2 regions of the Virgibacillus salarius genome follow, and region 1 is predicted to be linked to the other one. Evidence: a T-box and tRNA genes for the amino acid it is inferred to sense, from the RefSeq annotation. Region 1 holds a T-box; the other holds one or more tRNA genes.
What was found. A T-box is a leader RNA that pairs with one kind of tRNA and senses whether it is charged. The one in region 1 lies ahead of alaS (alanine--tRNA ligase), so its partner is inferred to be a tRNA-Ala.

Region 1 (11,478 bases):
AACTTCTTCATCCATTGCTCCAATAATTCCAATTGTCATACCTTTTCCTCCATCATCTTGATTATATTAAATATCGACCTCTTGCAACACTTCAACCTTTGTCGGCTGCCAACCTTTATTATCAACCCAAGATAAATATACACGGTAAATCTCTGTATTGTCAGGGTTTGATACAGTTGCCTCTACCTTTTGATCTCCTCCATTACCAACCCAATGTGTCGTCATATTATTCTCAGCTAATCCCGTAGCCATTGCTACTGCTCTACTAATTTCAATTCTATCTTGTGAGCCATCATCATAATTTGTTGTATGTGGACCTTGTTGCTCTGTTCCAATTGGCTCCCAATTGGCTGTATAAGCCTCTACAACATTGTCACCAGAAGGCTCTAGCTGCTCTATTTGTACATCTTCATTTGCATTTTCCGAGTCTTCATCGTTTGATGCTTCATTCTCATCATTTTCAGAAGCATTGTTTTGATCCGTATCATTTGTGGAGTCTTCTTCTTCAACTTTAGTGAAGTGATCGCCACTCTCATCATTGCCATCTTTTTCAGTGTCATTTTGCTCTGTCTCGTTACCAGACTTACTCTCTTCTTCTTTAGCAGCCTCATCGTCACCACCGAACATCCAAAAACCAATTAATACAATAAGTAAAACTGCACCAAGCACAAGCAAAAGTGAGATAGACTTTGTATTTTTTCTGCGCTTTTCAAATTTATCTACTCTTGATACTCTATCAAATTCACTCATGTTTTCAGCCCTCCCATATTTACTCTACTATGATATCATATTTATGTTATAGAATTATATGATAGAGACATTACAAAATATTAGTAGTCATAATTTCCTACCAACAGAACGACCGATTACTGATCCCCAGTCGATCATCCATTAACCTCTTATTGAAGGAATTTAAAATGAAAAAACCCCCCCTTTTCAAGTAAGTGTAACACCAACTATTTTACACTACTACATAAGGGGGGAATATTACACCATGATCTTTTTATACAACAACCATATAGATATAAAAATTAATCTACATTTACAATTTTAACTTGAATCTCTCCACCAGGTGTAGCTACAGTTACTTCAGAACCAATTTCTTGTCCAAGTAAACTTTGAGCCATTGGGGAATCATTTGAAATTTTCCCTTCAAACGGATCAGCTTCAGCGCTCCCTACTATCGTGTATGTTTCTTCTTCACCATCTGGAAGCTCTTGAAACGTTACCGATTTCCCTAGTGATACAATATTCGGATTATCATTATCGTTTTCAATGATTACTGCATTACGAATCATTTTTTCCACTTGTGCAATACGTGATTCGACAAATGCCTGATCATCCTTCGCAGCATCATACTCCGAATTCTCGGAAAGATCTCCAAAATCACGAGCAACTTTTATACGTTCAACAACTTCTTGTCGTCTATCCGTTTTTAAATAATGTAGTTCTTCTTCTAACTTTTCTTTCCCCTCTTGTGTCATATAGTAACTTTTCTCTGTAGCCATTCTAAACACTCCTTTTTATTCCTTCAGCATCTAAAGAGAATTTTCACTTTTGGAGTCTCATAATAACCCCCAGTTAATAAAAAACATTGAGCTGAGCTTATATCAATAACGGAGCCAATGTAAACGCTCCATTATACCAAAATTGTACTAATCATTACTATGGCAGACTTTGTACAAATTTTCAATACTTTTCCTAAATTTGTTTATGTTGATTTTTATAAAGTATCGTTTCTATTTTCGTAGCCATAATGTCGATTGCTACGTGATTTTGTCCGCCTTCTGGGATAATAATATCGGCATATCGCTTGGTTGGTTCAATAAATTGTAAGTGCGATGGCCTTACATTGTTAATATATTGATCGATGACAGAGTCTAGAGATCTTCCGCGTTCATTTATATCCCGCATCAATCTGCGAATAATACGTAAATCTGCATCTGTATCAACATATACTTTTATATCCATTAAGTCAACAAGACGAGGATCCTCTAATATCAGGATGCCTTCTAAAATAATAACATCTTTCGGCTTTACCTTTATTACTTCTTTCGATCGTGTATGAACCTTGTAATCGTACACTGGCTTTTCGATTTCTTTTCCATTTAATAGATCGTATATATGACTAATTAATAAATCATTATCAAATGCTAAAGGATGATCGTAGTTCGTATTTAATCGCTCCTCAAATGGCAAATGACTTTGATCTTTATAATAATAATCCTGTTCAATAACAAGAATGGTTTGATCTGAAAAACGTTGACATATGGAACGAGTAACAGAAGTTTTACCACTACCACTCCCCCCAGCAACGCCAATAACCACTGGTTTATCTTGCATAGATACGGTACCCCCTTCTAGTGTTTCTTTAAACTAATAGCAACACCGTCTCCGATAGGTACAATAGTGGTTGTAAAATCAGGATGATGCATAAGCCATTCGTTGTAATGATGAATTTTTTTGACCATATTTTTAAATCTTGCTGGAGCTAATTCTGGTTGTGCAACATACCCTCTAAACAAGACATTATCCGTAATAATTAGTCCATCCCTTGCAAGTAAAGGAACCGATTGCTCAAAAAACTTTTGATACTGCCCTTTAGCTGCATCGATAAATATTACATCAAAAAATGAATCATTTTGCAACTCATTTAGTTTATCGATGGCATCTCCTAGGATAACATCTATTGTACTAGACTTCCCTTGCTTTTCTATGTTCATAACAGCTTCCTGGTAACGCTGTTCATTTTTTTCAATTGTTATTATTTCACAATCTGGTGCTACTTCTGCCATTCTTAAAGCAGAATATCCAATTGCTGCTCCAATCTCCAATATTCTCTTCGGTTTCTTTAATTGAAGTATGTGCAGCATAAAATCCATACTTAGAGGCTCCATAATAGGTACATGATTTTGCTTTGCTTCCTTTTCTAATTGCTGAACAAATGAAGTTGTAGCAGGTAAAATGTTCAATAAGTAGTGTATTACTTGTTCGTTCATAAAATGACCTCTTTTTCAGAATGAAATCTCGATACCAAGATTACATATTTTATCATAAATTAAATGAAGGGTAAATATATCGGAAGCATCCCCCTTCTCAGCTTATGAGATAGGGGGATGAGACTTTAATCGATATACTTCTGTTTATTTTCATTATGTTCATCTAATGTTTTTGCATAATAAATATTTCCTTCTCCATCATGGAGGAAATATAAGAAATCTGATTGCTCTGGATTAAGCACTGCCTTTAAGGAGCTTTCGGCATAGCTTCCAATTGGCCCAATCGGTAAGCCCTCCGCATAGTAAGTGTTATAAGGAGACTCTACTTCTAAATCCTCATATAATACACGATCCTTATGTTTTCCTAAAGCGTACAATACGGTTGGATCTGTTTGTAGCTTCATTCCTTCCTCTATACGATTATAAAACACACCGGCAATTTTTTTCCGCTGTTTTGCAGTGCTCGCTTCTTTTTCAACAACCGAGGCAAAGGTAACAGCTTCATGAACCGAATAATCAGTTTCACTAATTTCGTTTAAATAATCGGATAACACAGCATCTGTTTTCTTCAACATTTCATTGATAACTGCTTCTACGCTTGGCTTCTCTTCATAGAAATCATATGTTGATGCAAATAAATACCCTTCTAATGGATGACGAATCTCAGTATTTAGAATTTCCTCTGACAATATAGATGGATATCTTTTGATTAACTGACTAATATAATCTTTGTCGTCTACTTTCTTCAAAAAATCTTCTTTCGAAAAACTCATTTTCTTTGCAAAGATTCCTGCCATTTGCTCAATGGTTTTTCCTTCTGGAATGGTAATTGTATGAACTGCTTCAGCCATAATCTTTCCATTTTTCAGTGATTCAATTATTTCATCTAATTCCATATCTGGCGTGAATGTGTATTTTCCAGCTTGAAAATCTGATTCATTATTAAATTTTATGTAAAAACGAAATATAAGGGCATTTTTAATAACCCCCTTTTCTTCTAATAAAGAAGCAATCTCTGAAGATGATGAACCAATTGGAATTGTTACTTTTATCTCTTCCTTGCTATCTGGATCAACTGGTTTTAGGGCTGACTTGACGTACAAAAAACCAGATAAGCCACCAATAATCAAAATTAAAAGTAATGCGATAATAATAATTGACACAATCTTACGCACTGTCTTGGCTTCTTCGCTTCGAGCAATGAGGTTGTCCCTAAAATTACCATTCTTTTTCTCTTTGGACATAGTTATCCCCCTCTCATCCGGTATATTATACTAAAATTCGATGTTATATTCCATTAATTTTATGCAAAAAACAAAAAGCTGATGCCGTATTTCGACATCAGCTTTTCATTTTTTGAGATAACCCTATGCCTCATTTTCTTGATCTGCTAGTGTATGAAGCATTTCTTCAACCATTTCCCATTCTTTATCAGATTCAATTGGAAACAGCGATAAATCGTCATCATCTTTTTCCTTTTCTTCGTAACGGAATGCATAAACTTCGACTTCCTCATCCTCTGATTGCTCTACAGGAATAACTGCGATATAGGATTGACTTGTCTCATCCACATCAAAGGTAAACAGAACTTCAAATAAATGTTCTTCTCCATTTTCATCAGGTATTATAATTCGTTCCTTTTCCTCAAGTGCCATTCTTTCACTCCTTTATTTCTGGTCTAAATAATTTTGTAGAATCATTACAGCTGCCATCTTATCAATGACTTTCTTACGTTTCTTTCTACTCATATCCGCTTCTAGTAGAACTCTTTCAGCAGCCATCGTAGTTAAACGCTCATCCCATAGCACTGTTTCAATTCCGTGGACTTTTTCTAGATGCTCTGCGTAGAGCTTAGATGCTTCTCCACGCTCTCCGATCGTACCATTCATATTCTTCGGAAGTCCAACAATAGCTTTCCCAACTTGATGTTCTACTATAATGGATTTTAATGCTTCATCGGCAGAGGTAATCTCTTCTTCGTTCCATTTGATTGTTTTTATTCCTTGTGCAGTCCAACCAAAGGCATCACTAACAGCAACACCTATTGTTTTGGATCCTACATCTAATCCCATTACTTTCATTTATTTTCCTTTTGCTGTTGTTCTAAATAGAACTTGACAAGCTCTTCAATTACTTCGTCACGTTCGATTTTACGAATTAAGTTACGTGCGTCATTGTACCTTGGAATATAAGCAGGATCACCAGAAAGCAAGTAACCTACAATCTGATTTATCGGATTATACCCTTTTTCCTTTAAAGCTGCATGCACTGTGAAAAGTATTTCCTTAATATCCTGGTCAAAAGGCTCTTCCGAAAAATTAAATTTCATCGTTTTATCAATTGAACTCATCGTGACACCTCGATCTTAGAATCATTTGGTAAAGCCATCTGCTAAACCGAATGTAAGCTTCTTCTATTATCTTAACATGATTATAGAATTAATTATATCTTTTTCACTAGATGATATTCAAATTAGTTGCTATTCATATGCTCTAAAATATATTCTTTAGCTGCATTTAAGGCTTGATCAATTTTGGATGGATCCTTACCTCCTGCTTGGGCCATGTCTGGACGACCTCCTCCGCCACCGCCACAAGCATGCGCAGCCTGTTTAATTAATTTCCCTGCATGGAATCCTTGTTCCATTAAGTCTTTTGAAACTCCTGCTGCTAATTGAACCTTTCCGTTATTCTCTATTGCTAATAGAATAATTCCAGATTCTAGTTTTTGTTTTAAGTCATCCAGCATATTTCGCAACTGATTCATATCATTTACATCGACTTTTTCACTTAATAAAGAGATACCTTCAATGTTTTGTACATTATCTAAAATTGAAGAAGCTTCTACATTTGCAAGTTTTGCACGAAGTGATTCTTTTTCCTTCTGCAACTCTTTAATATCCTGAAATAAGCCCTCTATTCTTTCTGGAAGTGCTTCCTCTTTCGATTTAACTAATTGAGCAGATTGCTGTAATAGACCTACCTTATTTGCTAAATATTGATAGGCTTCTTTACTAGTAACAGCCTCAATTCTTCTTGTTCCAGCTCCGATTCCACTTTCCGAAACGATCTTGAATAGACCAATTTCAGATGTATTCACAACGTGACAGCCACCACAAAGCTCTAAACTATAATCACCAATTCTAACTACTCGAACTACATCGCCATACTTCTCGCCGAATAAGGCCATTGCTCCCATTTTTTTAGCATCCTCAATATTTTCATTGGTAATGACTAGGGACATTGCCTCCCATATCTTTGTATTAACAATTTCTTCAATTTGTTGTAGCTCAGCTTTGGTTACAGCATTAAAATGAGAGAAATCAAATCGGAGGCGTTCATGCGTAACAAGTGATCCAGCTTGATTAACATGACTACCAAGCACATCCTTTAATGCCTGATGTAATAAATGAGTTGCTGTATGGTTTTTGACAATAAAAGAGCGAGCCGACTTTTCAACTATGGCATGAACCGCTTCTCCTATACGTAAAGAACCTTGTTGAATGCTTACACGATGAATATGCTGCCCAATTGGCGATTTTTGTACGTCTTTTACATATGCAGTAGCTTGCTCGGTAGAAATGAAACCTTTGTCAGCAATTTGCCCGCCACTTTCGGCATAGAATGGTGTTTGCTCTAGGAATACATATATGTCGTCACCTGCTTCTGCTACTTCCACCTGTTCATTACCAGCAATCATTGCCACAATGGAAGTATCTACTTCCATTTGGGTATACCCTACAAACGCACTATCGATATTAATCTCACTGAAAACAGCATCTTGTACTTGCATAGAATCAACTTTTTGTCGAGCGTTACGTGCACGCTCACGTTGTTTTTCCATTTCTCGTTGGAAACCTTCTTCATCAATCGTAAAACCTTGTGCTTCCACATATTCCTCTGTTAATTCTTTAGGGAACCCATAGGTATCATATAAGCGAAATACTTCCACTCCTGGGAATAAGGTGCTTCCTTTCTCCTTTTCGCTGTTCAAGATTGCTGTTAATATTTCTAAGCCATCGTGCAGTGTCTCATGAAACCGCTCTTCTTCCACTTTCACCATATTTTTAATAAATTCTTTTTTCTTCACTACTTCATGGTAGAAATCCTTCATAATGTCTGCTACCGTATCTACTAATTCATACATGAACGGCTTTTCAATACCAATTTCTTTGGCAAATCGAACAGCTCTTCTAATTAATCTTCTTAATACATAACCTCTTCCTTCATTCGAAGGAACAGCACCATCTCCTACCGCAAAGCTAACCGTACGAATATGATCAGCAATCACTTTAAAAGCTGTATCTCCTTCTTGACTAGCTCCATACTTTGTAGAGGCTAACTCTTCTGTCTTTTTAATAATTGGCATAAATAGGTCTGTTTCAAAGTTTGTTGGTGCGTCTTGAATGACACATACCATCCGTTCTAAGCCCATACCAGTATCTATATTCTTTTTAGGTAAAGGCGTGTACGTGTCATCTGGATTATGATTAAACTGGGAGAAGACAAGGTTCCATATTTCCAAGTATCTTTCGTTTTCTCCCCCAGGATAAAGTTCAGGATCACTTGGATCGTTTCCATAGTGTTCGCCACGATCATAAAAGATTTCTGTATTCGGTCCACTTGGGCCTTCACCAATATCCCAAAAATTCTCTTCTAAACGAATAATTCTTTCCTTTGGAATACCTATATTCTTTAACCATATATCATAGGCCTCATCATCCTCTGGATGCACTGTAACGGATAAACGTTCTTGATCAAACCCAATCCATTGATCACTCGTTAGAAATTCCCAAGCCCAATCGATAGCTTCTTTTTTAAAGTAGTCACCTATTGAAAAGTTACCGAGCATTTCAAAGAACGTATGATGTCTTGCGGTAAAACCGACATTTTCTATATCATTCGTACGAATTGATTTTTGGGCATTTACGATTCGAGGATTATCAGGGATTACCCGACCATCAAAATATTTTTTTAATGTTGCAACACCACTGTTGATCCATAGTAGCGTCGGATCATCCTTCGGAACTAGAGAAGCACTTGGCTCAACACGATGGCCTTTTTCTTTAAAGAAATCTAAAAACATTTGCCTAACTTCTGCTGATGATAATTGTTTCATCTTAAACTTCCTCCCAATCTAAAAATAGTTGAATAGAACATCAAGTCATTAATCATTGACATCACTTTTTCGTCAGGAAAGACTAACTGAGCGCAGTAAATGGATTATTTATTTCCTGAAAAGAATAAAAGCGCAAGCGCCCGATTAGAAACGTAGCGAACTGAAGCGAGTCAACGGAGATAAAGGAATCACGGTGTACATGCAAGCCGATGATAACTTAGATTAGGGCAATTCGTGAAGTCGCCTCCGCTGGAACAGCTCAACACGCCCATTTTTATCCACAGGTTCAAATTTTACAATTACCTAGACAATAAAAAAATCCCTTCTCTGCATTTGCAGGGACGAGATTTGATCGCGGTACCACCCTAATTATGAACTATTGTTCATCACTTTATCATTATAACGGTATGACACCGACGGGAATTAACCGTACTCCAGCTTAGCTTTCCATGATTCTACCTTAGGATTTCTTTCAGCCAACGGAAATCCTTCTCTTAAAAGCGATTGTCATGTACTCAAAACTTTCAACGTATTCTACATGTATAGTTGTTAGCGTAATTATAAAAAACATCGAGCGGAATGTCAACGCCGATGCATACCTATGAGACAGAATCTTTCTTTGAAATTTCCTTTAATCCCTCTAGGTGATTTTTCGGATAAAGGCAGCGCTATACCTACTATAATTGCAGTAAAAGGAAAACCTCCTGATTCTGAGAGCCATTCAATAATTGATATAGGTGCATAAATGATATAGATAAATAACATTAAATACAGATAGAACCTTCTCCAGCTTTTTTCTGACATAAAAACTTCTTACACCTTCTCTTGATGTAATACACAGATATATTGCTTATTCTATTTCCCTATAGCGAAATTGATGTTGAAAATAATACATCCTATCATCAGTTTGAAAAGAATATTGATTCCATATACTTGATTGTTGATTGGTTTCCTCCGTTTTTACCATTTGTAACTCATTCGCACCGACCTCCATGATCTTCGAGTCAATAACTTTTAATTCTTGTTGATCCTTGTCTAGTGCGCGTATCTTGATTTGTATTTCTTTTGGCTCATCCATATTGTTCTTCACATAAATCACATTGTGAAACTGTTCATTCGAACAATTTCTTTTTGTAAGACAATTACTTTCTGATTTAACTAGTGAAAGTGTAATTTCTTCTGAACCATTAGCATTTTCTGTTGCATTCATTGCTTGCTCTAAAGCCATCACATATGATAGCTTTTGTCCAAAGGGCATAAACCAAATAAACAGGAATCCTAAAAACAGTGCCATCCCACCAATTAATTTCCATATCACTCTCGGATTATGAAATTGCTTAGAAACATTTTTATTCCGTAATGATAATGTTACAAATACATTAATAAGGGCAATGATTCCTAAAAACACAGCTGCTACGATTAGCCAGATCATACTTTCCATCGAGGTTTGCAAGAAAGGAATCGTATAAGTGGAAGATAGATAGACATTTCCAATTATCGATAACAAGATTAATAACAGAAAAAGGAGGATAGGATACTTCCATTTCACCTTTTCCCTTTTATTATTTTTTACGTTTATAAATGACCAAAGCACCCAAATAAACGGGACACTATATAAAATTATAACTAACAATATAAAAATCAATTTGTCACCTCTTTACTTCATTAAAACAGATCCCTACTGGATAATATTTCGTTATAATACGTAACTATACCATTTAGAATGGTTGGTCTAATGATACCTCCGTGCTCCAATCCCACACAACGTTAATAAAATCAATTTTTGGACCAGCTGATTCTTGGTACACATTCTCTTTTAAATTATCCATCATAGGACACTGCCTCTATTTCATTTGCTGCCCTTACAAATAGACGGTCTTCACTGATCTTTAATTTCGCATTTTCTAATACGCCACCGTTATCAATAATAATCTCTTTAACCTTTGCAACCACTTGACTTTCAATATCTACATCTTGGAGTAACTCTATCAGTTTTGGTCTTATCATTTCATGTTGTAAAGCTTCATTCACTACTTGGTCCAACGCTTCTAGATGTATTTCATTTGCTGACCAATCACGATAATAATTTCTACTTGCTAATTGCTCAGTTCGTTCTTGAAGATTTTCATCAAAATCTTCAAAGAAGCTAAGCAGCTCTCCTTCTAACGTCTCATACTCATACGTTTCAATGATTTTCTGTACTTCCTCATAGATTATACTAGATCCTGCCATGCTTGCTTGTTGAACCGTCGTACTAGATTTTTCTTTCGTGGCTAAAACGCCTCCCATATTTACTACTAGCAAAAACAGGATCATAATAATACTTAACATACCTAAAACGAATAAAGCTATGTTCCCTTCTTCTTGTTGGATAAACTGCTTCATTCTATCACCCTACCATGTGCACTTGCTGTATATGGAATGGAAGGTACATGATATCCGAATATTTCCTTAGGTAAAAATACCATCCGGATATTGACTTTAACCTTTGCAGTAAATTCTTTATTTCCAGAACTACTTATCGAATTTTTTTGTAAGTAACTCCCTGTCGTAGCTAATATATCATTCGCGGCATCTCTGGCACTCCCAGCGTTTTTGGTAATAGAATATACTTTTACATATTCGTTTGCAGCCGATTGTGTAATAAGAACCCCATTAATTCGGTTGAAAGCTTTAAGTGATGCTAATTAAAAAGAAGTTACAAATAGCTTCGATATCCACAAAGTTACAAATGAAAGGGATAGAAAAATCACTCGATTGTTTAACAACTTATCCAAAGTCGCTATTGATTTAAAAAATGAAGAAATCATAAATAGTAATCAATTAGACTCATTTAACAAGAAACGAAAGGAAATAGATGAAGAGTTAAAGAATATTAGTGTAAAACAAGTTGAAGAATTGAAAAAATCTATTAACGAATAATACAATAAACAAACGCAGGATTAACTGAGATAAAGTTGTTATTTGTATTAACTTTTGATAACCCAGACTTGCCAGATTCGAAATTTCATTTTAAAGACCAGATACTACTGCTAATACTAGTGCGATAAGAAATAAAATAATTGCTTTACGCTTTGACTCCAGCATTCTTAGACCTATTCTTTATCTGGGACTTTATTCCATCTTTTCATACTTTGTTTGATCATGTCAATTTTGTGTCTATATACAAAACGGTTCTAAAGTTAGCATTTTTGTTACTTATTTCATGAAATCATTAAACATCTTGAATTCTAAATATTTTTCTCGTACTTTTAACCTATTAAATGAAGCAAATAAGTTATCTCATTTTTATACTAGGTATTTATAATCGTTTTTTCCATTTAGCAGTACGAGTTGCATTTCGATAATGTTTTCGATATAA
Region 2 (11,478 bases), on a different contig from region 1:
AATGGCAGGCCTATTAGTAATACATAGTCTAGAAAAGCGAACAAAAGATTCTATCATATTTCCGATATTTAATCTTACTATAGAGAAAGGAGATATTACTGCTGTTTATTCCACATTAAATATAAGAAAAGTGCTGTTAGAAATAATTTCTGGTAAAACGCTGGCATCGAAGGGGGAAATTCGTATCAATGGCGTTACAATAATGGAAAATAGAAATCTATTTTTATCAGGAGTGGTCCTAGCCTTCTATGAGGACGGGATATATGACAGATTAAAAGTAAGAGACTATTTCTCATTCTATCGAGCAATTTACGATAGTAATCAAACGATTGATCAACTTTTGCGTATCACGCAGCTGCAAGATAAACAAAACCAAAAAATAAAAACGCTAACGTATTCTGAAAAACAGCGCGTCCGTTTTGGAAAACAATTGCTTCAGCATGCTGAGTTATATATTTTTGAAGAACCAGATTTAAACGTCGATGTTGAAACAAGACAAGTATTTATTGCTATTACGAGAAGATTGCAGCATGAAGGGAAGGGTGTTCTTATACTAACTGGTAATTTGGAAAGTGCGCTAACTATTGCTGATCAAGTTCTTCGTATAGATGAATCAGGTTTACAACAAATTCCTACAGAGAAAGGAGAAAGTGATTCGATATTAGACGATCCAATGCTTGAAGCAGAAGTACAGCCTTTTCAGTTAAATAAAATACCAACGAAAGTAAATGACAAAATCGTGCTATTTGATCCTCCTGAGATTGATTATATTGAAAGTAATGATGGACAATCTCACATATACAGTAATGGTAATCTCTTCACTAGTGCATCTACATTAAATGAATTGGAAAGCCGCTTGGAGCATTTTGGATTCTTTCGCTGCCATCGCTCTTATATAGTTAATTTGCAAAAGGTACGTGAAGTCATAACATGGACACGTAATAGTTATAGTTTAATTCTAAATAATAAAGAAAAGACCTCCATTCCATTGTCCAAATCAAAAATGGCACAATTGAAGGATATGTTAGGAATGAAATAGACTCCATTCATCCATTCAATGGCTCCATTCACGGTAAAAATACTGCTAAATTGCAGATTTTTTCCTATGCTGAGGTTACACGAAACAGTTATCAGCATAGGAGGAAAATGAATGGAACATATTATACAGGTAAAATCACTTGCTAAGATTTATGGCAATCAAGCTGCATTAGAAGATGTAAATTTTACGGTGGAAAAAGGAAAAACGTTTGGATTTTTGGGGCCAAGTGGAGCTGGGAAAACGACCACTATTAAAATTTTAACTGGCCAATTATTACAAACATCTGGAGAGGCCACGGTTTTTGGAAAACCAGCATCATCTTTAAATAAACCACAGTACCGACGTGAATTTGGAGTAATTACAGATAATAGTGGGCTATATAGTCGATTATCTATTGAGGATAATTTAAATCTATATTGTCAGCTGTATCAAGTTTCAACGAAACGGATTGGAGAGGTATTGGAAATGGTAAGTCTCTCTGAAGAACGAAAAAAGCAGGTAGCTAAGTTGTCAAAGGGGATGTTTCAACGCGTCATTTTGGCAAGGGCATTACTGCACAAGCCAGCGCTTTTATTTCTTGACGAACCGACGTCTGCTCTAGACCCTGCCAATTCAGCACTTATTCATCAAGGATTACGTGAACTGAACAAGGAGGGGACAACGATTTTTTTAACAACGCATGATATGAATGAAGCTGAAAACATTTGTGACCGTGTAGCATTTCTTCATCAAGGAAGAATTCAGTTGCTAGATCAACCGAAAAAGCTTCGTAGGCAATTTGCGGAAGCTTCCGTATGCATTGAACTAAAAGATGGTAGAGAAATTAATGTACCAGCTGGTCCAGAAGGAGCAAAGGACATATACGATTATTTTGCATCAGATCAAGTAGTCTCTATTCATTCCAATGAACCAACACTTGGAGATATATTTGTAGAACTAACAGGGAGGAAACTGGTATGACTTTTTCAATGAAAAGAATGTACGCTATCTTTCTAAAGGATTTAAAGGATTTATCGAAGAATATGTTTATTACTTCCTCAATGCTAATGCCACTATTAATTGCTGTGCTATATTCGAGAATGGATGAGCTTTCTATAGATATGATTTATCTAGTTATTAATCTTTCGTTCTCTACAATCGGAGTATTTGTGCAAAGTGCCATTATTGCTGAAGAAAAAGAAAAAAATACCTTGCGTGGTTTAATGCTTTCTCCCGCAACTATTCTAGAGATATTTGGTGGTAAGAGCTTAGTTACTTTTTTATTGACACTTCTAACCATCATACTATCAGCAAGATTAATAGATTATGAGCCATCAAGTATAAGTCTCATTGCTATTGCACTGATAATCTCATCTGTTTTTTATATTGGTCTTGGTACACTAATGGGATTATTAACGAAATCAGTTGTAGAAGCATCTGTCATTACGTTACCAATTATCTTTTTATTCGGTTTTAGTACGTTGTTACAAACATTAATCAATACTTATCCAATTCTGTCCTTTATTGAATACTTACCAAATGTTCAACTGGCAGAATTGGCAAAAGAAGTGCAGCTTGGGGCAGGTATCGAAGATATTTGGGGTTATTTAGCTATCATTTTGGTATGGGGAATAGGAATTTGGCTGTTAACGACCTGGTTTTATAAAAAGAAGGAGACTGCTGGATAGCAAGACTGATAAACATTATTTTGAATGCTTGGTATTAGAGTTATTTGTGTAAATTGAAGTGCAAGCTTTATTGATTTAGGTGAAGAAGGATGTAATTTCGTTGAAAGCGAATTTCTCCGGTATGATTCTAGGTTTCTTATGTACGATAAGTTACAGGAATCGAAGTGAAAAAATTATAAATTGCCATTTTACCGTGACAAAAAAAGCTACCCCAAATGCTTCGTAGACATTTGGGATAGCCTTTGTTTCTGTAGGAGTGATATATTTTTTATTAGAACTATAAAATATCTAATCTAATTACTAATGCAATCAATACTTGTAATAGAACTTGGATGTTAATAGCAATATCAGTATCCGTTGTGGATACTTCTACTCCGCGTGAGTTTTCAATATAAACTTGCTGTTTGTTAATTTGGCTAGATTTTAATTTTGCGAACAGATCTTGAGTTATTTCGTCTGCTTTATGACCATCTGCAATCGAAATGCTAATTACGATAGCAATTGCTACCTGAAGCGCAACTTGGAGATTAAGTGCAGCTTGGATATCTGATGAGGATACCTCTACATCACAGGAATCCTTAATAATAATGGATTCGAGAGACTTTTGCACATTATTTAATTCTCCACTTGCCTCCTGATCCACCGTGGAATCTTTATCAAATGGGTGACACATGGAAGTGTCTAGTGCTCTCCATTTTTTGTCATCGCCACAGCTCTTGTCACATGAATCAAAACGATCATCGAATCTGTCACGATCGCAATGATGGTGTTTATCGCGTCTATCGCAGCTATCACAGATATCCTTAAATCGATGGCAATCGCATTTTCTCCTATGGTCTCTTACATCATCAAATGCTCTTGATCTAGGCATACTATTATTTCCTCCTTCTTCTCGTTTAGAATATTTTATGATTAAGAGTGGAAATAGGAAGGGTGATTGTACTAAGATATACTACCTATTTATTGCTATAGATAGATATTTTTCTCAGAAAGAGGTGAAGCCCGGTACATATCCATTGATTTACCAGGCTTCATTATGCATGCTATACCATATATAGGAAGGAAGTTAATTTTATAAATAGTTTATTTGTCTAGTATCCAATATAGTTTAATAACTATTATTCCTTGTTTTCATTGGTATCTTTATTTTCTTGCGTAAATTCTTCCACATTTTTTCTTAATTGATTAACCATATTTCTGACCATTTCTTTATCCTTTTCATCTAATTCTTTTGTCTTTAACGATGCCCCATGTTTTTTTAGTGTAGCATCTAAAAGGAAATCTACAATTTGACCTGGGGCATTATTACTGTTTTTTTCACTGTTTTTACTCAATCCAATCACCTCCATACGATTTTTATATAGTATATTCTTAGAAAGGGTAATCGTGTTAAGGATAGTAGTCTATTTAATATATATAGCTAAGGGTTCTGGATGTAATTATCTATTTGTAAAGTGAATATCCCAAAAACTGTGCTTGTATAAGGAAAGCTAAGTCAGGTGGGCGTTTGTATGGATAATGAAAGATTATGGAATGCAAACAATAAGCAGGTACAGTTCTCTAATAGAGGAGCATGTCAGATGTATTATGTTTGTTAAATCACATAAGTAGCATAGTATCTAAATAAAGAAAAATACAAACTTATCCACCAATTGGCTAAGTTTGTATTTTTTATATGTGGATCATGATTAAATTAATGGAGCATAGCGGGCTCGAACCGCTGACCTCTTCGCTGCCAGCGAAGCGCTCTCCCAGCTGAGCTAATGCCCCGTACATAAATTGATTATAGATAAGTATGGTTGTTTTTGCAAGTCCATCAACATCAGTTAATCTGTGTTCATGGTACTTATTTACTATTTTAGAGAATTAATAGTAATATAGTTTTGAATTTACCAAAAATTTACTAATTTATTATAGATTATCAATGTTTGTTATGCGATAGTAAAAGTGTGTCATGTCAACGTAATACATGACAATAAATTATTTATCCTTAAGGAGGGAGAAGATGCGAAAATTACGGGTGAAACAGTCTTTTTATTTGGTTCTTATTTTTACGTTGATTTTAATGAATTTTTCACCAGTATTAAGTACATCTGTGGCCGCGACAGACGACGGAGAAACAACGGAAGAGTTGTTTATATCAGAGTATATCGAAGGTAGCTCCTATAATAAGGCCATTGAAATTTATAATGGTACAGGGGAAGAAGTGGATTTGTCAGGCTATCAATTGGCGCTTTATAGTAATGGTGCTAATGAGCCTAGTCAAACAATGACATTGGATGGTACGTTGGCATATGACGATGCATATGTAATTGCTCATCCAAATGCAGATGAGGCAGTATTAGAGGTGGCAGATCAAACAAATGGTAATGTAATTAATTTCAATGGGAACGATTCCATTGCTTTGCAACAAAATGCTAGTAATTTGGATGTTATTGGTATAATTGGGGATGATCGTAATTTTGCGAAGGATGTAACACTAGTAAGGAATTCATCCGTTATTGCTCCTGTTTCCAACTATGACGAGGGACAGTGGACCAATTATGACAAGGATACATTTGCATATCTCGGTGATCATACCGTAGATGGCGTTGATCCGGGTGAACCAGGTGAACCTGATCCAGAGAATCCTGATTTAATTACCATTGATGAAGCTAGGCAGCTTAATGATAGAACAGCTGTAACTGTAGAAGGAATTGTTACAGTAAATAATGATGCTATTAGTAATGGTACTCAATTTACAACATACATTCAGGATGATACTGGCGGCATTAATCTATTCTCTTTTGAACAAGGTGAATTACCAGATGTAAATAAGGGGGATCTAATCAAGGTTGTTGGCCAGTTAGATTCTTACAATGGGCTAAAAGAGATCGTTCCTTCCAGTGTAGAAGTATTGGGAACAGATCAGCAACTACCTGAGATTCAAGAAGTAAGCTTAGAAGCATTACAAAATGAAACTACTGCAGAATCGCTTGAAGGTGAGCTTGTACGTGTGAATGGCTTTCTTTCAAGTATTCCAGAGAGTCCGGCTGGTGGAGGATATAATATCTCCTTTATTGATGGAGATTTTAATGGAACAACTTTACGCGTCATGGAAAATGCATTAGATGTCACTCAAATAGCTGAAGAGAAGTGGTATGACGTGACAGGAATCGTCAGTCAATATAACAGCTATCAATTGATTCCAACGGAGCAAAGTGATTTTCAACTAGCTGCAGAACAACCTGATCCACCATCTGCTGCAGGCGAGTATGAAACGACAGTTGAGCGTGTAACAGATGGGGATACTATTCGTATTGCTAATCCAGTATTAGGTGAAACAAGAGTTAGATTTGTTAATATGGATACACCGGAAACCTATGTAGCCCATAATGATGACCCAGCTAGAGATGAGATAAATGAAAATCAAAAATTTCATGGGGATGCTGCGACTGCTTATATGAATGATTTAATCCAGCCAGGTGATGAGGTAATCATTCGGCTTGGCGACACACCAACAGACGATTATGGGAGATTATTAGCAGAGGTTATTCGCAAAGAAGATGGAATGAATATTAATTTAGAAATGGTTGAACAGGGTTTCGCTTCAACGTATTTTATTGCACCATTTAATGAAGAGGTTTATCCAGAATATCAGGCTGCTGTAAAGGATGCAAAGGATAACGGGCTTGGTATTTGGAATCCAGAAAAACCTTTATTGGAATTGCCGTTTGTTTTTCGAGCAAATGATGATCAGAAAGGCTTCCAACGATATGTAGGTAATTCGGATACAAAGGAGTATGTTGTACCAGATAATTGGGCAGATGTACCAGTTGAAAAACGTGTATTTTTTGCAAGTCCTGAAGAGGCAGAATCCTATGGATATACTCCTGCTGGGGACCGAGTAGATGAAAATTTACAAGTACAGTTACTTGGATTTAATGATTTACATGGGAAGATCGATCAGGAATATGAATTAGATCCTGATGGCGATGGCGTATCAAAGATGTATGGAAGGATCGACTATGTTACTTCCGCTATTAAAGAAAGAGAGCAGGATCACCCTAATTCTTTCGTCGTACATGCAGGTGATATGATAGGCGGTAGTTCACCTGTATCAGGTTTATTACAGGATGAACCAACCGTTGAAGTTATGGAGACGATCGGGTTTGACGTTGGCTCTGTTGGAAATCACGAGTTCGATGAAGGAACAGAGGAACTGCTGAGAATGGTAAATGGCGGAGAGCATCCTGAAGGAAAAGGTACTCCTGAATATGACGGTATGGATTTTCCACTGCTTTGTGCAAATTGTGTGTATAAAGGAAGTGGTGATCCTATGTTATCTCCATACTACATTGAAAAAGTAGATGGTGTAGATATTGGCTTTATCGGTGTTACGACAGAGGAGACAGCTAATATTGTCATGCCTGAAGGAATCCAAGATATTGAATTTACTGATCCGATGATTGCTGTAAATGATGCGGTTGCGGAGTTGCAACGACAAGGAGTCGAATCAATTGTTATCCTCGCACATATTCCAGCAGAGCAAGATGGTGACGGTGCGACAGGAGAGGCTGCTGATTTAGCCAGAAATGTGGATGATGCTGTGGACGTAATTCTTGCAGCTCATAACCATCAAGTTGTTGATGGTATGGTAGATAATAAGTTAATTGTCCAAGCTTCAGAATATGGAAAGGCGTTTGCTGATATTGATTTAGAAATCGATCGTAAAACTGGCGATATTATTCAAAAAGAGGCGGAGATAGTATTTGTTGATCAAAGTAAATATACGCCAGATGAAGATGTTACCGCGATATTGGAGAAGTATCAAAATCAAATTGGGCCAATTTTGAATGACGTAATCGGATATAATGCCACTGATTTAACTGGTGATTACATTGTTGATGGAGATCATGGATTAGGGAATTTACTCGCTGATGCTATGAATTGGGCCATGGATAGTGACTTTGCAATGATGAATGGCGGAGGAATCCGTGATGATCTTCTTGCTGGTGAAGTGACATGGGGAGATTTATATAATATTCAGCCATTTGGGAATACGTTGATGACTGTTGAAGTAACCGGAGATGATATTTACACGATATTGAATGAACAGATTTCTTCGCAGTATGGACCAGATTATAGTGTGAGTGGCTTGCATTATACATGGAATTCAACATTAAATGAAGTAGTGAAAGTAACCTTACCAGATGGTACCCAAATTGACAGAGATGAAGTATATACACTAACAGTAAATAATTTCATGGGGACTTCTGAGGGGCCAATTAAAGATTTAGGACAAAATCCTGTTACTGGTCCGGCAGATATTGATGCAACCGTTGATTTTGTAAAAAGCTTAAACAGTAATCCAGATCATCCGTTTACGTATACCTCTGAGGGGAGAATTTCGGAAACAGATAAAGAACCGGGCGATCCTGGAGAGCAACCAGAGATAGAAATTGAACCGAAGCGAGATTTTGGCGTTGCTACGGTCTATACGAGAGAGATAAGAGAGCTAGACGATGGCGTCCGTTTAACAATAAATATTGAAAATGGTTGGAAATATCGAGTCTTATTCTTAACCAAAAGACAGGTTGACTTACTTCGGGAGAAAGAAGTAACCTTAGTGGTTACGAATGGTTCAGGTTCAGCAACCTTTGATATGGCTTCATACCACAAACTATTTTTATTTGTTTGTGTGAAAAACAATGAAATGTAAATCTTTGTATAGATAAAGCAACTAGTATACTCGGAAGTCGCTAAAATGAGTGTTTTTGCTCATTAAGAGGTTGAACCGATAAAGTATGTTTTCTAGTTATGCTAGAAGAAGGTCGAAGTAAAAGAAAGTAGAGATAAGAGAACTCTGAACTATAATCGGGTGAAGCTATAAGTGGATCGTAGTTCAGAGTTTTGTCTTTTGATTCCTACAAAAAGGAACGCATATCGCCGTACAGTTATTCTAGCAGAAAAATCATGTGTGATACCTACGTAGTCAGAAAGTCCTAAGATCAACACTGCTAAGCGATTTTTGGTTAACAGTTTTAGCTAGGTTCGCGGAAAGCAACCCATATTTCAGATTGATTTAAAAGCATACAATATTATTCGCCTGTAGACCATATGCGTTGCTAGGTTCACGCTTTCTTATTTAACATTATGCACGATCCAGCATTCGTTGAAGCGCAAATGTTGCATATGTTGACACATCTTGCGGAACAATTATTTTATTTATTGGCTGTCCCTCGATAATAGCTTCTAGCGACCAAAGTAGATGTGGTAAATCTATTCTGTTCATGGTTAAGCAGGGACACATGTGAGGATTTAAAGAAATAATACGCTTATCAGGATGTTGATGAATAATCCGTTGTACAAGATTCATTTCTGTACCAATTGCCCATGAAGTACCAGACTTGGCCCGTTCTATGATTTCAATAATCGATTTCGTGCTACCATTAAAATCGGAGGCGTCTACGACCTCTTTTCGACATTCAGGATGAACAATAATATTCATATCTGGATAGGAATTCCTTACTTGTTCAATGTTTGTTAACGTAAAATTTTCGTGTACAGAGCAATGGCCCTTCCACAAAATAACTTTAATATCATCTACATTTTCCGTAAATTGCAATTCGTCTTTAATAGGATCCCAAACTGCCATTTCATGAGGTTCGATGCCAATATCAGCTGCTGTATTTCTTCCTAAATGTTGGTCTGGAAGAAAAAGTATTCTTTCCTTTTGGGAAAATGCCCACTGTACCATTTTATGCGCATTAGAAGAAGTAACGGTAGCACCATCATTTTTGCCGACGAATGCTTTAATAGCAGCTGTTGAATTAACATATGTTAATGGCAAAATAGATTCCCCAAATAAATCAGTTAGCTTTGACCATGCTCTTTCTGTTTGGTAAATATCAGCCATATCAGCCATCGAACAACCTGCTCGCATGTCTGGCAAGTAAACAGTTTGATTAGCAGTTGTAAGAATATCAGCGGTTTCCGCCATAAAATGTACACCACAAAATACAATATAGTTTGCATTGGAATTTTTAGCGGATACCTGTGCTAACTGAAGTGAATCGCCAACAGCATCCGCAAATTGAATGACCTCATCCTTTTGATAATGATGACCAGGGATAAATAGCGAATCCCCGAGGTCTTTTTTAATATGTTGTACGCTTTCCTCCATTTCTGCTTTAGATAAATGAAGGTACTTCTCTGGAATAGTATGAGAACCTATTAACGTTTGGAGTAATTCCATTTAAAATTCCCCTTCCGATTTATACGTTTCTAATTTTTACAGTTGCACTTATATCTAACGCTTTGACAGAGTGAGTTAGATAGCCTAAAGAAATATAATCAATTCCGCTTGTTGCATAGTCATGTAATTGCTCTATTTGTATTCCTCCTGAAGCTTCTGTGATGATACCTTCAGGAACATATTGTAGCCAATCTTTAATTATTTCCGGTGAACAATTGTCAAACATAATAATATCTACTTTATTTGTAATAGCTTCCATTAACTGTTTCTCTGTTTCTATCTCCACTTCAATTTTTGTGGTGTGTCCTAATCGCTTTTTAACTGTTTGTACTGCATCGGTAATCGTTCCAGCAAATGCTATGTGATTATCTTTTAGCATTACCGCATCATACAGGCCAAAACGATGATTATAACCACCACCACATTGAACTGCATATTTTTCTAACATGCGTAATCCAGGAGTGGTTTTTCTCGTATCACAAATTTTTGCTTCTGTTCCTTCTATTAATTTCACAGCATTTGCTGTCATGGTAGCAACGCCACTCATGCGCTGAATCAGATTAAGTACAACTCTTTCCGCTTGAAGCAGTTCAATAATTGGACCGCTAATGTGTGCAATTTCGGTTCCTGCGGTAATAAATTCTCCGTCCTTTATGTGAATGTTGCAGTTAATCAAAGGATTTATGATGGAGAACCCTATTTCAATAACCGCTTCTCCACAAAATGTTCCTGCGCGTTTTGCCACAAGATGTAAATCCCCCTCTTTGTTAGGTTGAAACAAAGCTTGTGACGATATATCTCCATTACCAATATCCTCTAAAAAAAAGCTTTCAAGCATAGATTTTAGCTTCATGGTGTTCACTATAATTAACCTCCATGTTTTCGTTTATCTCGCATATAACCGCCAATTAATGTCCGATGGGTTCAAAGTCCTTAGGTTATACCCTTGTGGTACTAACAATCCGTGGGGGATAAACAAAACCTCCATGGATTGAAGTTTCACTTTTTTCGGTAATGGATAATACTTTTTCTTAGCCAGCGTTTGTAGTCTTTATTCGGAAAATCGGAACGGATATGACCACCTCTGCTTTCGGTTCTGATAAGAGCTGACTGGGTCATTAATACGGAATTAATCCACATGAAATAAGTCTGTATATCCGCTCTTCTACACTGATCAATATTTGCAAAAGGGTCGATTGAAAAGGAATTTAACCAAGCGAAATGGTGTTGAAGGCTATCATTATTTCGAATTATGCCAACATAATGTGTCAGTTTTTCCTGCAGCTCTTTCCTTGTAAAAGGAAGTGATTCAAGTGGGTTCTTGTTATCTGGGGCAGGAACAAAATCTTTAGGATATTCTTCTACTTTCGTTTTTAATAGAAACATAGAGAGTCGACTTCCGTATACAAAGCCCTCTAGTAGTGAGTTACTCGCTAGGCGGTTGGCACCATGAACGCCACTGCATGCTACTTCACCTATCGCATAAAGCCCTTTTATTGATGTGCATCCCCATCTATCTGTAACAACACCGCCCA

Region 2: it encodes a tRNA-Ala, which carries the amino acid that the T-box ahead of alaS (alanine--tRNA ligase) is inferred to sense. The anticodon was not compared.

The regions. Positions count from the first base shown of each region.
Region 1 covers NZ_BAAACY010000085.1:20,220-31,697, forward strand. The annotation lists gene mtnN (5'-methylthioadenosine/S-adenosylhomocysteine nucleosidase) at 1-39, opposite strand, end outside; gene ABDZ84_RS11165 (YrrS family protein) at 67-750, opposite strand; gene greA (transcription elongation factor GreA) at 1,032-1,508, opposite strand; gene udk (uridine kinase) at 1,702-2,343, opposite strand; gene ABDZ84_RS11180 (O-methyltransferase) at 2,361-2,999, opposite strand; gene mltG (endolytic transglycosylase MltG) at 3,125-4,243, opposite strand; gene ABDZ84_RS11190 (DUF1292 domain-containing protein) at 4,367-4,654, opposite strand; gene ruvX (Holliday junction resolvase RuvX) at 4,667-5,080, opposite strand; gene ABDZ84_RS11200 (IreB family regulatory phosphoprotein) at 5,077-5,349, opposite strand; gene alaS (alanine--tRNA ligase) at 5,472-8,117, opposite strand; T-box leader at 8,452-8,654, opposite strand; gene ABDZ84_RS11210 (hypothetical protein) at 8,968-9,762, opposite strand; gene ABDZ84_RS11215 (Tad domain-containing protein) at 9,939-10,502, opposite strand.
Region 2 covers NZ_BAAACY010000044.1:25,176-36,653, forward strand. The annotation lists gene ABDZ84_RS06645 (LytTR family transcriptional regulator DNA-binding domain-containing protein) at 2-1,039, shown strand; gene ABDZ84_RS06650 (ABC transporter ATP-binding protein) at 1,151-1,999, shown strand; gene ABDZ84_RS06655 (ABC transporter permease) at 1,996-2,706, shown strand; gene ABDZ84_RS06660 (spore coat protein) at 2,984-3,379, opposite strand; gene ABDZ84_RS06665 (hypothetical protein) at 3,825-4,040, opposite strand; tRNA gene ABDZ84_RS06670 (tRNA-Ala) at 4,404-4,476, opposite strand; gene ABDZ84_RS06675 (5'-nucleotidase C-terminal domain-containing protein) at 4,712-8,407, shown strand; gene nadA (quinolinate synthase NadA) at 8,840-9,943, opposite strand; gene nadC (carboxylating nicotinate-nucleotide diphosphorylase) at 9,963-10,805, opposite strand; gene nadB (L-aspartate oxidase) at 10,943-11,478, opposite strand, start outside.